2 linked regions of the Hahella sp. HNIBRBA332 genome follow. The protein of the gene in region 1 interacts with the protein of each later gene in a pairwise test. Links are inferred from orthologs where the notes say so. Each region holds a gene or a part of one and is shown on either strand. Other genes may lie near its edges.

Region 1 (5,560 bases):
GTACCATCAATATCTTTCCAAACCGCTGCAAATCCTTGCTTGCGCCAGATACTAATCAGCCCTGGCCGAACACGCCCAAGAGCTGAAATCAGCCGTTCGTATATACCGGAAATAAATGCAATCGTACCACCTGACACGCCAGGAACTATATCCGCAGCTCCCATGGCCACGCCTTTCAGATAAGTCTTCCACATGTTATCGAACAACGCCTCCTAACAAAGGCACAAATCGAACCTGCTCCAAACTGCTCTCCTCTATTTCAGCGCCTTGCCTTTTATAGACCTTCAGCATCTGTTCGCTTCCGCCGCCAACCGGAATGACAAGACGTCCGCCATCCGCCAGTTGCTCCAGCAACTCCGACGGCGTCTGCTCCGGGGCTGCAGTCACCATTATTGCGTCGAAAGGCCCCTGTTCAGGCCACCCCCAACGCCCATCGGACAACTTCGCGCTAACGTTATTTAACTTTAGCGCCTTGAATCTCAGTTTCGCTTTTTCCAGCAGCGGCGCAATCCGCTCAACGGTATAAACCTGTGTGGATAACCGCGCCAGAATAGCGGTTTGATAACCGGAGCCGGCGCCAATTTCCAACACTCGTTTCGGCTTCCAACCGCTGCACAGCAGCTCAGTCATACGAGCCACAATATAAGGCTGCGAGATCGTCTGGGAGTGTCCTATCGGCAGAGCAGTATCTTCATAGGCCCGATGCGCGAGAGCCTCATCGACAAAAATATGCCGAGGAATTTCCGTCATCGCCTCCAACACTGCTTCATTCTGAATTCCGTTTTTCCGCAAGCGCTCAATCAAACGCAGACGCGTGCGCCGCGATGTCATGCCTATGCCTTGCAAGTCGAAGTTCACTCAGTCTCTCCCAGCCAATCCTGTAGTTGGTTAAAGGCGTCATAGCGAGTCATATCAACATGAATAGGCGTAATGGAGACATAGTTGTGCTCTACTGCATAAAAATCCGTACCCGGTCCAGCGTCGTCCCCTTCCCCCGCCGCTGCAATCCAGTAACGCTTGCGGCCTCTGGGATCCACAATTTCATGCGGCTCTCCGCCTTTCAAACGGTGTCCCAAACGGGTCAGCTGAATCCCGCGAATATCATCCAAAGGCACGTCAGGAACATTCACATTCAGTACTGTGCGCGGAGCGATGGGGGACTTCAACTGCCTGAGCAGTAAGTTAGCGACCACTTTCGCTGCTGTAGCGTAGTTCTCTAGCCCCCTGTTTACCAATGACACAGCAATTGCAGGTTGCGCCAGGAAACGTCCTTCCATCGCCGCAGCAACAGTGCCGGAATACAAAACGTCATCTCCCAGGTTGGCGTGAGAGTTAATGCCTGAGACAACCCGCTCCGCGTCATAACCGAACATTTCGCTCAGCCCCATATGCACGCAGTCTGTCGGCGTACCGTCAACAGCAAAAAAACCTTGTGAGGTTTTCTGCAGAATCAGAGGACGCGTCAACGTCAGCGAGTTACTCGCTCCGCTATGATCTCTATCTGGCGCAATCACTCGAATTTCAGCAATATTCTTTAGCTCATCCGCCAGAGCTGACAAACCTGGCGCATGCACGCCATCGTCATTGGACAATAATAATTTCACTACCGCTTTTCCTTTTTTCGCTACTCCCTCATCACCTGCCTTTTGCAGTCAATTGCATCAATGATAGTGGCAATGGGAGGAGCTATTAGTAAACAGGTTTGGCTGGAATCAGTTTAATCTAAATACTTGGTCCAGCAATACAGAGGCGAAACAGCCGGAGCCAAGAGAAAACGTCAACTCAATATCGTTATTGAGCCACTGCCAGCTCATATCTACAGGCTTGGCGACAAAAGGCCTCCTCGCTGTACGCGCGCCGTCTTTGTGAATTGCGGTCAGCCACTCTGATAAAGACGCCGTTCGCTGTTGCTCAACCTCTCCGGCCATCCCGGACAAGAACTCAGCCCCCCCTAGCATAGGGCCAGTGGGAACGATGATTTCGCACGCCACAGAACTAGCGGCGGGAGCACCTTCATCCCCCTCAATCATTGTCGACCAGTCACCTCGTCGAACGCGCTCAGCCAGAACTTCATTAAACAAGTAAGAACGCGCCGCAGATAAATACATACCCAGATGGGCCTTCTTTTTTGGTTTTTGGCCTTCTACGAACCATGCATGCGCACGTTGTAAGTTATAGCCATCATGACCAAAGCGCTGATCTCCGAAATAGTTAGGAAAACCATTCGCCTTAATGAATGACAGCTTTTCATCGATTTGCTCGTGGGCGCCTTCCACCTGTCTAACCCAAATCTTAAAAGCATTTCCTGAGTGATCTCCACGGCGTAATTTTTTTTGCGTACGAGTAACGCTGAGAACCTCTACACCTTCAATCTGTAACTGACTCCAATCTGGCTCAGGACGTTTCCCTAAATAAACGGAAAACCATTGTCTCGTCACTGCATGACGATCCTTCAATCCCATCAGTCCGATATCGAAATCACGCACGCCACAAAAGCGCGCGATATTGCGAGACACCCACTCGGTATTCTGCCCGCGTTTTTCAACATGTAATAAAATATGCTCTCCTCCTGAATCCGGAGGCGTCCATAATTCATTCACGCCGAAGTCTTCCGGTGTTTGACGCCATATTCCAGGCGCCAAGTCAGTCCAAAGTCCAGGGAAGTTAAGATCAAAATTCATATCAGTTCTTTTGCGCCTCAAGCAATGCTACCGCATGACAGGCAATGCCTTCCTTACGGCCGGTATAACCCAGTTTTTCTGTGGTAGTGGCTTTTACGTTTATACAATCAATCGGAACATTGCAGTCAGCAGCAATATTGATCCGCATACTTTCTATATGTGGGGCCATCTTAGGGGCTTGCGCAACGATAGTTCCATCAATATTCCCTACCTTATAGCCCTTCTCATGCAGTTTGCTAATCACAGACCGAAGCAGGTTTCTGCTATCTGCGCCGGAAAACGAAGGATCTGTATCAGGAAAATGCTTACCGATATCTCCTAAGGCCGCCGCTCCCAGTAATGCGTCACATATCGCATGTAGTAAGACGTCGCCATCTGAATGGGCTTTCAAGCCGCGTTCGTATGGAATGCTCACACCCCCAATGACAATAAAGTCGCCACTTTCGGAAAACGCATGGACATCGAAGCCATGGCCGACTCGAAATAAACTCATTCTTCTTCCTGCATAATACGGCGTAAGAATATCTCCGCCAGAAGTAAATCTTGGGGATGGGTAATTTTGATATTATCGCTATGCCCCTCTACCATTAACGGTCTCAAGCCCTGAGCTTCGATGGCTGAGGCTTCATCAGTGATGTTGACGCCTTTTTCTATCCCCTGCCTTAAAGCCGCCAATAAAGCGCCAAACCGAAACATTTGTGGGGTATACGCCCGCCAGAGATTAGTTCGGGGCACAGTGTCTAACACTTCGCCCGCCTCACTAGTCCTTTTTACTGTGTCTGCAACAGGTACGCCTAAAAGCCCGCCGGGTTGAGTATTCCATAACGACTGCATCAGGTTGGAAATGTCGTTGATGCGAAAACAGGGGCGAGCTACATCATGGACGAGCACCCAATCTTCAATAGTGGCATGAGGCTCTATCTTCTCTAGGGCATTGAGCACTGAACTCGACCGCTCCGTCCCACCGGCTACCGGTATTGCTTTTCCAATATACTTGTCAGCAATCTCAGGCCACCATTTGTCTTGCGGGTGAAGAGGCAAATAGATCTGTGATATTCCTGGCGCTGATAATAGTCGATCCAGCGTATGTTCAAGAACGCTTCGATCAATCAATTTCAAATACTGCTTAGGGCGTTCGCCTCCCATGCGAGAGCCAACGCCAGCGGCGGGCACTATCACCCAAAGCTTATGCTCTTCCATACTGTCTACTAATACTAATCAAGCTCGATTTCTGCAAAAACCGGGCTAGTATCAGTGATGCGAATAAGGAAAATCAAGAAAGGTTCAATTTTCGATGAGCAAATAAAATTGTTCGTCAGGGTATACCATCCCCAACTGACTGCGGGCTCTCTCTTCTATCGCGCTCTGCGCGAGTTTCAGCTCCATTACTTCAGCCTCAAGCCTGCGATTCCTTTCCGCCAACTGCTCGTTCTCTTCTTTCTGGCTCGCAACCTGACGATCAAGCACCCAGGCCTGCGCGAAAGACCCTTCGCCCACCCAAAGACGGAATTGAAGGACGCCAATAATCAGCGCCAAAACTGTCCACAACCAATTTACACGCATAGCAGAACGACAATGAGGTTATATTTCCGTCGTCAATGACATTTTGCGTCCCTGCTGATTCAAGCAAGCTCCGCCATGACAATACTTTTTTTAGTGGCGGAATCGCTTATTTTATAGACTCTAATATTTATAGTCGATAAGTGTTGATAATTTCCAGTAAAAAACACTTATAACTACATAAATTTAATGATATTTCTTTTTCGAAATTTAGTCCGGTTGAAACGGATTAGAGTAATTAGGGGTAGATGAAGCGCTCTACGGGAATAGTAAGAGGGGCTCTGACGCCTGGCCTGGGCATAAACTCCAGGCATAAAAAAACCCGTCACGAGGACGGGTTCTTCGTATTAAGAGCCTGACGACGACCTACTCTTGCATGGGAATCCACACTACCATCGGCGCTGGACTGTTTCACTTCTGAGTTCGGAATGGGATCAGGTGGTTCCAGTCCGCTATGATCATCAGGCAAAACCGTTAAGCTTTGTCTTAGTTCTAGCTTGTCTAGTTGGCGCTTGGTCAGAAGACCTTTAACTTGGATAAGCAGTTATACTCAATCAATACCGGTAAATTACTTCGGTGTTATATGGTCAAGCCTCTCGGGCAATTAGTACTGGTTAGCTCAACGCCTCGCAGCGCTTACACACCCAGCCTATCAACCTCGTGGTCTACAAGGGCCCTTTAGGAGGATCAAGTCCTCAGGGAGATCTTATCTTGAAGGGGGCTTCCCGCTTAGATGCTTTCAGCGGTTATCCCGTCCGAACATAGCTACCGGGCAATGCGATTGGCATCACAACCCGAACACCAGCGGTTCGTTCACTCCGGTCCTCTCGTACTAGGAGCAACTCTCCTCAAATCTCCAACGTCCACGGCAGATAGGGACCGAACTGTCTCACGACGTTCTAAACCCAGCTCGCGTACCACTTTAAATGGCGAACAGCCATACCCTTGGGACCGGCTTCAGCCCCAGGATGTGATGAGCCGACATCGAGGTGCCAAACACCGCCGTCGATGTGAACTCTTGGGCGGTATCAGCCTGTTATCCCCGGAGTACCTTTTATCCGTTGAGCGATGGCCCTTCCATACAGAACCACCGGATCACTAAGACCTACTTTCGTACCTGCTCGACGTGTTTGTCTCGCAGTTAAGCGCGCTTTTGCCTTTACACTAACCGTACGATGTCCGACCGTACTTAGCGCACCTTCGTGCTCCTCCGTTACTCTTTTGGAGGAGACCGCCCCAGTCAAACTACCCACCACACAGTGTCCTCGACCGGGATTACCAGTCAGAGTTAGAACCTCAAACATGCCAGGGTGGTATTT
Region 2 (6,289 bases), 3.1 Mb from region 1 along the record:
CGAAGTTGAATGTCTACTGGCCGGCTGGCGAAGGCGCCGGATGGGGCGGCGTTGAAATAAGAAAGGGCTTGGTCTGGCCGGTTCTGCTCCAAGGCCAGTGTTGCGCCAAGGATAATATACTGTTCCATCTGAGGCAGCGTCAGGGTGGTGGAGTTGATAGATTCCACTACTTTTTGTGCGTTTGCGTAGTCGCCTCGAGCGAGGTAAATGTCCAGCGCTTTCAATTTGTGATTAGCCTGCTCGGGCGGCAGCGTATTTTGGGCAAGCTGGAGTTCTCTCTCCGCTTCGTCCTGAGTCGTTGCGCCTTGCGAGCTGGAGTCGCCGCCTTTGACGGGTAAGCCCTCACAGCCGCTTAAAAAAGACAGGAATAATGTTAAAAGCAGGACGTGAAATGGATAATTATGTTTTCGCTGCATGCGCTTACCAGAGAGCAATAGTTATAAGTCAGGCCGGATTTATGGTTAACTTAGGCCGGCCGCGGCGGTTATATAATGGCGGCGATATGCGAGAAGCCGAGTGTAAATATAAAAGCAACAGCCATTCTAGCAAAGGCCAAGGTTGGGGTGGAAATTTCAGTTATTAACAAGATGAAAGAATTATGAGCGAAGCAAAGGGTGTTTTATACATAGTGGCGACCCCGATTGGCAATTTGGATGATATGACTCCCAGAGCGATCGCCATATTAAAATCGGTGGATTTGATTGCGGCGGAAGATACTCGGCATAGCGGCAAGTTATTGAGTCATTTTGGCGTTGATGCGCCAATGACCTCTTTGCATCAGTTCAATGAAGAGGCGAAAACAGAGCGTTTGTTGGCAGAACTGGCGACGGGAAAGTCTATCGCTTTGATATCTGATGCTGGGACGCCGCTGATATCGGACCCTGGTTTTCCTTTGGTGCGGGCGACTAGAGAGGCGGGCTTCGCCGTCACGCCAGTTCCCGGCGCCTGTGCGTTGGTGGCGGCCTTGTCCGCTTCCGGCATGCCTAGTGAGCGATTTGTTTTTGAAGGTTTTCTGCCCGCCAAGGGCTCTGGACGACGTGGGCGCTTGCAGGAACTGGCTGACGAGCCTCGGACGATGGTGTTCTATGAGTCTCCCCACCGGATCTTGGCGATGATGGAGGATTTAGAAGCGGTAATGGGGGGAGCCCGGGAAGTGGTAATCGCCAGAGAGCTGACCAAAACCTTTGAGACGATAAAGGCGGGCTGCGTTCAGGAGGTTAAAGCCTGGATGCAGGCGGATGGAAATCAGCAGCGCGGTGAGTTTGTCGTATTGGTGAAGGGGGAGCGCAAAGAACAAGGCGACTCCGTGGAAATCAAAGTGTCACAACTGCTGCAGGCGTTGCTCAAAGAGTTGCCAGTTAAAAAGGCGGCGGCGCTGGCTTCATCGCTGACGGGAGTGGGAAAAAACGAGCTTTATCAGCAGGCGCTGGCGTTAAAGGGTGAGTAACTTTGCGACTTCTTTAGTGACATGCTGGCGCAAAGCTTGTGTCGGAAGAGGGAAATCGCTAATCTTGCCGCCAAGAGCTTGTTAGGCAGTCGCTGTTTCGCATCCTTTATTGGGCGCGGGATGGAGGAAAGTCCGGGCTCCACAGGGCAAAGTGCCAGGTAACGCCTGGGCGGCGCGAGTCGACGGAAAGTGCAACAGAAAGTATACCGCCTAAGTCTGCTTCGGCAGAACGGTAAGGTTGAAATGGTGCGGTAAGAGCGCACCGCATGGCTGGTAACAGTCCATGGCGATGGAAAACCCCACTCGGAGCAAGACCAAATAGGGATCCAATGGCGTGGCCCACGCTGGATCCGGGTAGGTCGCTAGAGGTGCATGGCGACATGCATCCCAGATGAATGACTGTCCACGACAGAACCCGGCTTACAGACAAGCTCTTCTTTTCTCTTTTTAACCCTGAATCTCTTGCGTATGAGAGTTTCAGGGTTAACTTCTCTTAACAGTGAAACTGTGCGGCCAGTAATTGGGCGTGTACATGCCTCGTTTAATTTACCAATGTGGTCTTTATAGCTAAATATTCTTAGATGCGAGCTTGTATCTAAAGAAATTCCTCTAGCGCTTTGATTGCAAAGCTATTTTTGTCTCAAATCTGTCTATTTTTTCCCCTTTTTTTCTGTAACTACTTGTCTTTTAAGAGGAAATTATTGACCCATCCGTAACTTAATCATCTTGAAATGTTGCCTTCCGCTTTCTATAGTGTGTAAAAGTGGGTAAAAGTGGATGATTGTGGTTTTTTGTGGCGAAAACCTTCTGAGATGGGCAAATAAGTGTTTAGAGGGGTCAATGCGATCAACATGGATTCAAAGGGGCGCTTTGCCATGCCAACGCGTTACCGGGATCGTATTGCCGAAATAAGCAATAACCAAATGATTGCGACCATTGATACACAAGAACGCTGCCTTCTGATTTATCCACTGCCGGAGTGGGAGCAGATTGAAAGCCAAATCGCTGCGCTTCCCGCGTACAACCCGGCGACTCGGCGCATCCAGCGGCTCTTGTTGGGGCACGCCACTGAACTTGAAATTGATGGTGCGGGACGCGTGTTGTTGTCCCAGCCGCTACGTGAATACGCATATCTGGATAAGAAATTGATTCTATTGGGTCAGGGTAAGAAGTTTGAGTTGTGGGACGAAGATCATTGGACGAAGCGGCGCGATGAATATCTGGATGAGGATGCGCTTGGTCAGGATGTCCCGGAAGAACTGATGAACATCGCGCTTTAACACTATGGAAAGTAATCAATACGGACACGTAACGGTTTTATTGGCCGAGGCTGTTGAGGCTCTGGGCGTCAAGGCGGATGGGCTTTATATAGACGGCACCTTCGGGCGCGGCGGACACAGTGCGGAGATATTGAAGGCGCTGGGGCCGCAAGGGCGGCTGCTGGGTATCGACAAAGATCCACGTGCGAGGCGGACGGCGATGGAAAGGTTTTCTGGCGACGACAGATTTCTATTCCGGCAAGGCTCCTTTGCTGACATGGCTTCGTTCGTTTCTGAACTGCAATGGCCTGGGGTTGACGGCGTACTGCTTGATCTGGGCGTTTCCTCCCCGCAATTGGATGAAGCCGAAAGGGGCTTCAGCTTTATGCAGGACGGGCCATTGGATATGCGTATGGACCCGGACAGCGGTCAGTCTGCTTCCGAGTGGGTGAATACCGCAAAAGAAGAAGAAATCAGCAAGGTGCTTTGGGATTTGGGTGAAGAGCGTTTTGCGCGTCGGATGGCGAAGGCCATTGTGGCGGCGCGTCAGACTCAACCCATTACCCGGACTTTGCAGCTGGCGGAAATCGTCGCGGCGGCCAACCCCCGTTGGGAGAAAGGCAAGAATCCGGCGACGCGCGCGTTTCAGGCTATCAGGATATACATCAACAGGGAGTTGGACGATCTGGCCCAGGGGCTGGAGCAGGCGTTCGGCGTGCTTAAGCCGGGCGGACGCTTGACGGTTATCAGCTTCCATTCTCTCGAAGACCGCATGGTCAAACAGTACATGCGAGATATTGTGCGAGGGCCCAAGACCCCGAAATGGCTGCCGGTGGTGGATGACGCGCCACCCAAAGCCAAATTGGTAGGTAAGAAAATCCGCGCAGGCGAAACTGAAGTCGCAGCCAATGTACGGGCGCGCAGCGCCGTAATGCGTGTATTGGAGAAATGTTGATGATTTTGATTCGTTCTACAGGTCAGGCTACGCCACTGACGACGAGACGCAGCAAAACGGTTCGTGAGCCGATTTTGCCTGTCGTATTGGAGTGGTGGGGTGAGACGTGCCGCCTTGCTGCAAGCATGATCAAGGGGCGGGCGCTGATTACTTTGTCATTGCTGGCGACTCTGGTGGTGTCCGGCGTCGCCACGGTTTATGCAGTGCACTTGAATCGGCAGCAGTTTATTGAGCTGCAGACGCTGCAGCGGGATAAAGACCGCTACGAGCGTGAATGGACCCAGCTATTGCTGGAAGAAAGCGCCTGGAGCGCTCATAGCCGAGTGGAGCAGATTGCAGATCAGCGCTTCGGTATGCATGTGCCTGACGCCACCAAAATAGAGATTGTGAGATGAAAGCCAACGACCGGCGGACAGCTCGGCGTGGGGCCATGGAGCAGGCCGAGAGCGGGCAAGCGGCTCCGGCTATGCTTTGGCGTTACTATGCCGTGGCTATCATGCTGGTTGCGTGTTTTATTGTGCTGGTCTGGCGCGTCGTTGATTTGCAGGTGATTAATCATGAATTCCTGCGCTCGCAAGGCGATATGCGCACCGTTCGGGTCGAGCCGATTCAGGCGACCCGCGGCAAGATACTGGATCGCAATGGCGAGCCTTTGGCGGTCAGCGCGCCGGTCGTGACATTGTGGGCGAACCCCCAAGAAGCGCAGGAGAATGATGAAGGCTGGCGTAAGCTGGCGGATTTGCTTGGCATGCAATCCGACGAGATGGTGAAGCGACTGCGCCGTCATAAGAGCAAAGAGTTCATATACGTACAGCGTCAACTATCGCCAGAAACCGGACGACTGGCGATGGAGCTGAAACTGCAGGGGTTGTACGCAAAGCGCGAATTCAAACGCTATTACCCTGCTGGGGAGGTGGCGGCGCATATCGTAGGTATCACGGATATCGACGAGAAAGGCCAGGAAGGCGTTGAGCTGGCTTTTGACGAGTACTTGCGCGGCGTTAATGGCAGCAAGAAAGTGCTGAAAGACCGCCGCGGGTATGTGATCAAAGATTTGAGCCTGCTGCAGGACGCGCAGTCCGGTACTGATTTGCAACTCAGCATCGATTTGCGTCTGCAGTATATGGCGTATCGGGAGTTGAAGGCGGCGGTTGAGGCGCACCACGCCAAATCCGGGTCATTAGTGATATTGGATGTGAGGACCGGAGAGGTGTTGGCGATGGTGAATCAGCCCTCGTTCAACCCCAACAATCGAGACAGTATGAACCCCTCGGGGTTGCGAAATCGGGCGGTGACGGATTTGTTCGAGCCCGGGTCTACCGTCAAACCCTTGTCGATAGCCGCGGCGCTTAAGACAGGGAGTTTTACAGCAGAAACCCGGATCAACACCAGTCCGGGTTTCCTGCGTTTGAATGGTCAGACAATTCGCGACGCTCGCGACTACGGCACTCTGGACCTGGTTTCCATTATCACCAAGTCCAGTAACGTCGGCACCAGCAAGGTGGCGCTGAAAGTCGGCGGAGAAGCGGTTTTTGAAACCTTCTACCAAGCCGGCTTTGGACAGTCGTCCGGCATTGAGTTTCCAGGGGAAGCGGTAGGTGTATTGCCGAACTTCACCAAGTGGCAGCCTATTCGTCTGGCGACGCTGTCATATGGTTACGGGCTGTCCGTTACTGCGCTGCAGTTGGCGCAGTCGTATATGGCGATCGCAGCCGATGGCGTGCGCATGCCAGTAAGTTTGATCAGGGGCGGGCAGCAAGGCGTTGCTCCGCAACAGGTTATGCCGGCTGGCATTTCCAGGCAGATCAGGGAAATGCTGGAGACAGTGGTGCTGAAAGGCGGTACTGGAACCCGAGCGCACGTCGCCGAGTATCGTGTGGCGGGGAAAACAGGCACTACTCACAAAGTGGGTGAGCATGGGTATGCGGATGACGCTTATAACGCGGTGTTTGCAGGCTTGGCGCCGGTTGAGAAGCCCAGACTGGCGATGGCGATCGTGATGAGTGAACCGCAGGGCTCGGAATATTACGGTGGAGAAGTCTCTGCGCCGGTTTTCGCCAGAGTGGTGGCTAATGCGTTGCGCCTGCTGAACGTGGCGCCGGATCGGACTATCCCTATGGTCGCAGGAGCAAGCGGCTCCGACAGCAAAAGGAATGGAGGCTGATATGCCAGGTGTCGCGCAACAACGACTGGCGGAACTGTTGAAAGGGATCACGGAAGTGCCGGCCGCTTTGGATTGCTGGCTGTCTGATATCCAACTGGACAGCAGAAAAGTTACCAGCGGCGCTTTGTTTATCGCAGCTGAGGGCGTCAGTTCAAACGGCGCTCAGTATGTGGAAGATGCTTTGGCCAGAGGTGCTCGTGCAGTGCTGCTGCCGGGAACGCGTCAGCACGTTTATGAAAAAGGCGATGTGGTCTTTATTGAGCTCGACAATGTGCGGCCAGTAGTCGGGATTGTCGCGCACCGGTTTTTCGGGCAGGCGACGCATCGCATGAAAGTGGTGGGAGTTACCGGCACTAACGGCAAGTCTTCCGTCACTCATTACGTCGCGCAACTGGCGGAAGGGCTGGGAATGTCAGCCGCAGTAGTCGGCACGCTTGGTTACGGTCGTCCGGGCAGCCTGAAGG

Evidence for each region. The genes of interacting proteins can lie anywhere in the genome.
Region 2: the proteins of O5O45_RS17065 (region 1) and ftsL interact in binary tests that used the Escherichia coli proteins (3 or more experiments, as listed by UniProt). The link is inferred for Hahella sp. HNIBRBA332 from one-to-one orthologs.

The regions. Positions count from the first base shown.
Region 1 is NZ_CP132203.1:3,851,826-3,857,385, forward strand. The notes cover bases 2,592-5,505. They hold O5O45_RS17065 (septum formation initiator family protein), read right to left. Parts: upstream 4,218-5,505; coding sequence 3,966-4,217; downstream 2,592-3,965. Other genes in these bases: truD (tRNA pseudouridine(13) synthase TruD), read right to left, coding at 2,592-2,681; ispF (2-C-methyl-D-erythritol 2,4-cyclodiphosphate synthase), read right to left, coding at 2,683-3,174; ispD (2-C-methyl-D-erythritol 4-phosphate cytidylyltransferase), read right to left, coding at 3,171-3,881. Also shown: O5O45_RS17035 (polyprenyl-phosphate transporter), read right to left, coding at 1-194; O5O45_RS17040 (protein-L-isoaspartate(D-aspartate) O-methyltransferase), read right to left, coding at 196-858; 5'/3'-nucleotidase SurE, read right to left, coding at 855-1,604; more of truD, read right to left, coding at 1,713-2,591. UniProt on the Escherichia coli protein: Essential cell division protein. May link together the upstream cell division proteins, which are predominantly cytoplasmic, with the downstream cell division proteins, which are predominantly periplasmic.
Region 2 is NZ_CP132203.1:6,902,118-6,908,406, forward strand. Bases 2,368-5,358 are described here. They hold ftsL (cell division protein FtsL), read left to right. Parts: upstream 2,368-3,660; coding sequence 3,661-4,056; downstream 4,057-5,358. Other genes in these bases: mraZ (division/cell wall cluster transcriptional repressor MraZ), read left to right, coding at 2,368-2,727; rsmH (16S rRNA (cytosine(1402)-N(4))-methyltransferase RsmH), read left to right, coding at 2,732-3,661; O5O45_RS30745 (peptidoglycan D,D-transpeptidase FtsI family protein), read left to right, coding at 4,053-5,358. In the rest of the region: O5O45_RS30715 (penicillin-binding protein activator), read right to left, coding at 1-416; rsmI (16S rRNA (cytidine(1402)-2'-O)-methyltransferase), read left to right, coding at 599-1,447; more of mraZ, read left to right, coding at 2,272-2,367; more of O5O45_RS30745, read left to right, coding at 5,359-5,825; O5O45_RS30750 (UDP-N-acetylmuramoyl-L-alanyl-D-glutamate--2,6-diaminopimelate ligase), read left to right, coding at 5,827-6,289. UniProt on the Escherichia coli protein: Essential cell division protein. May link together the upstream cell division proteins, which are predominantly cytoplasmic, with the downstream cell division proteins, which are predominantly periplasmic.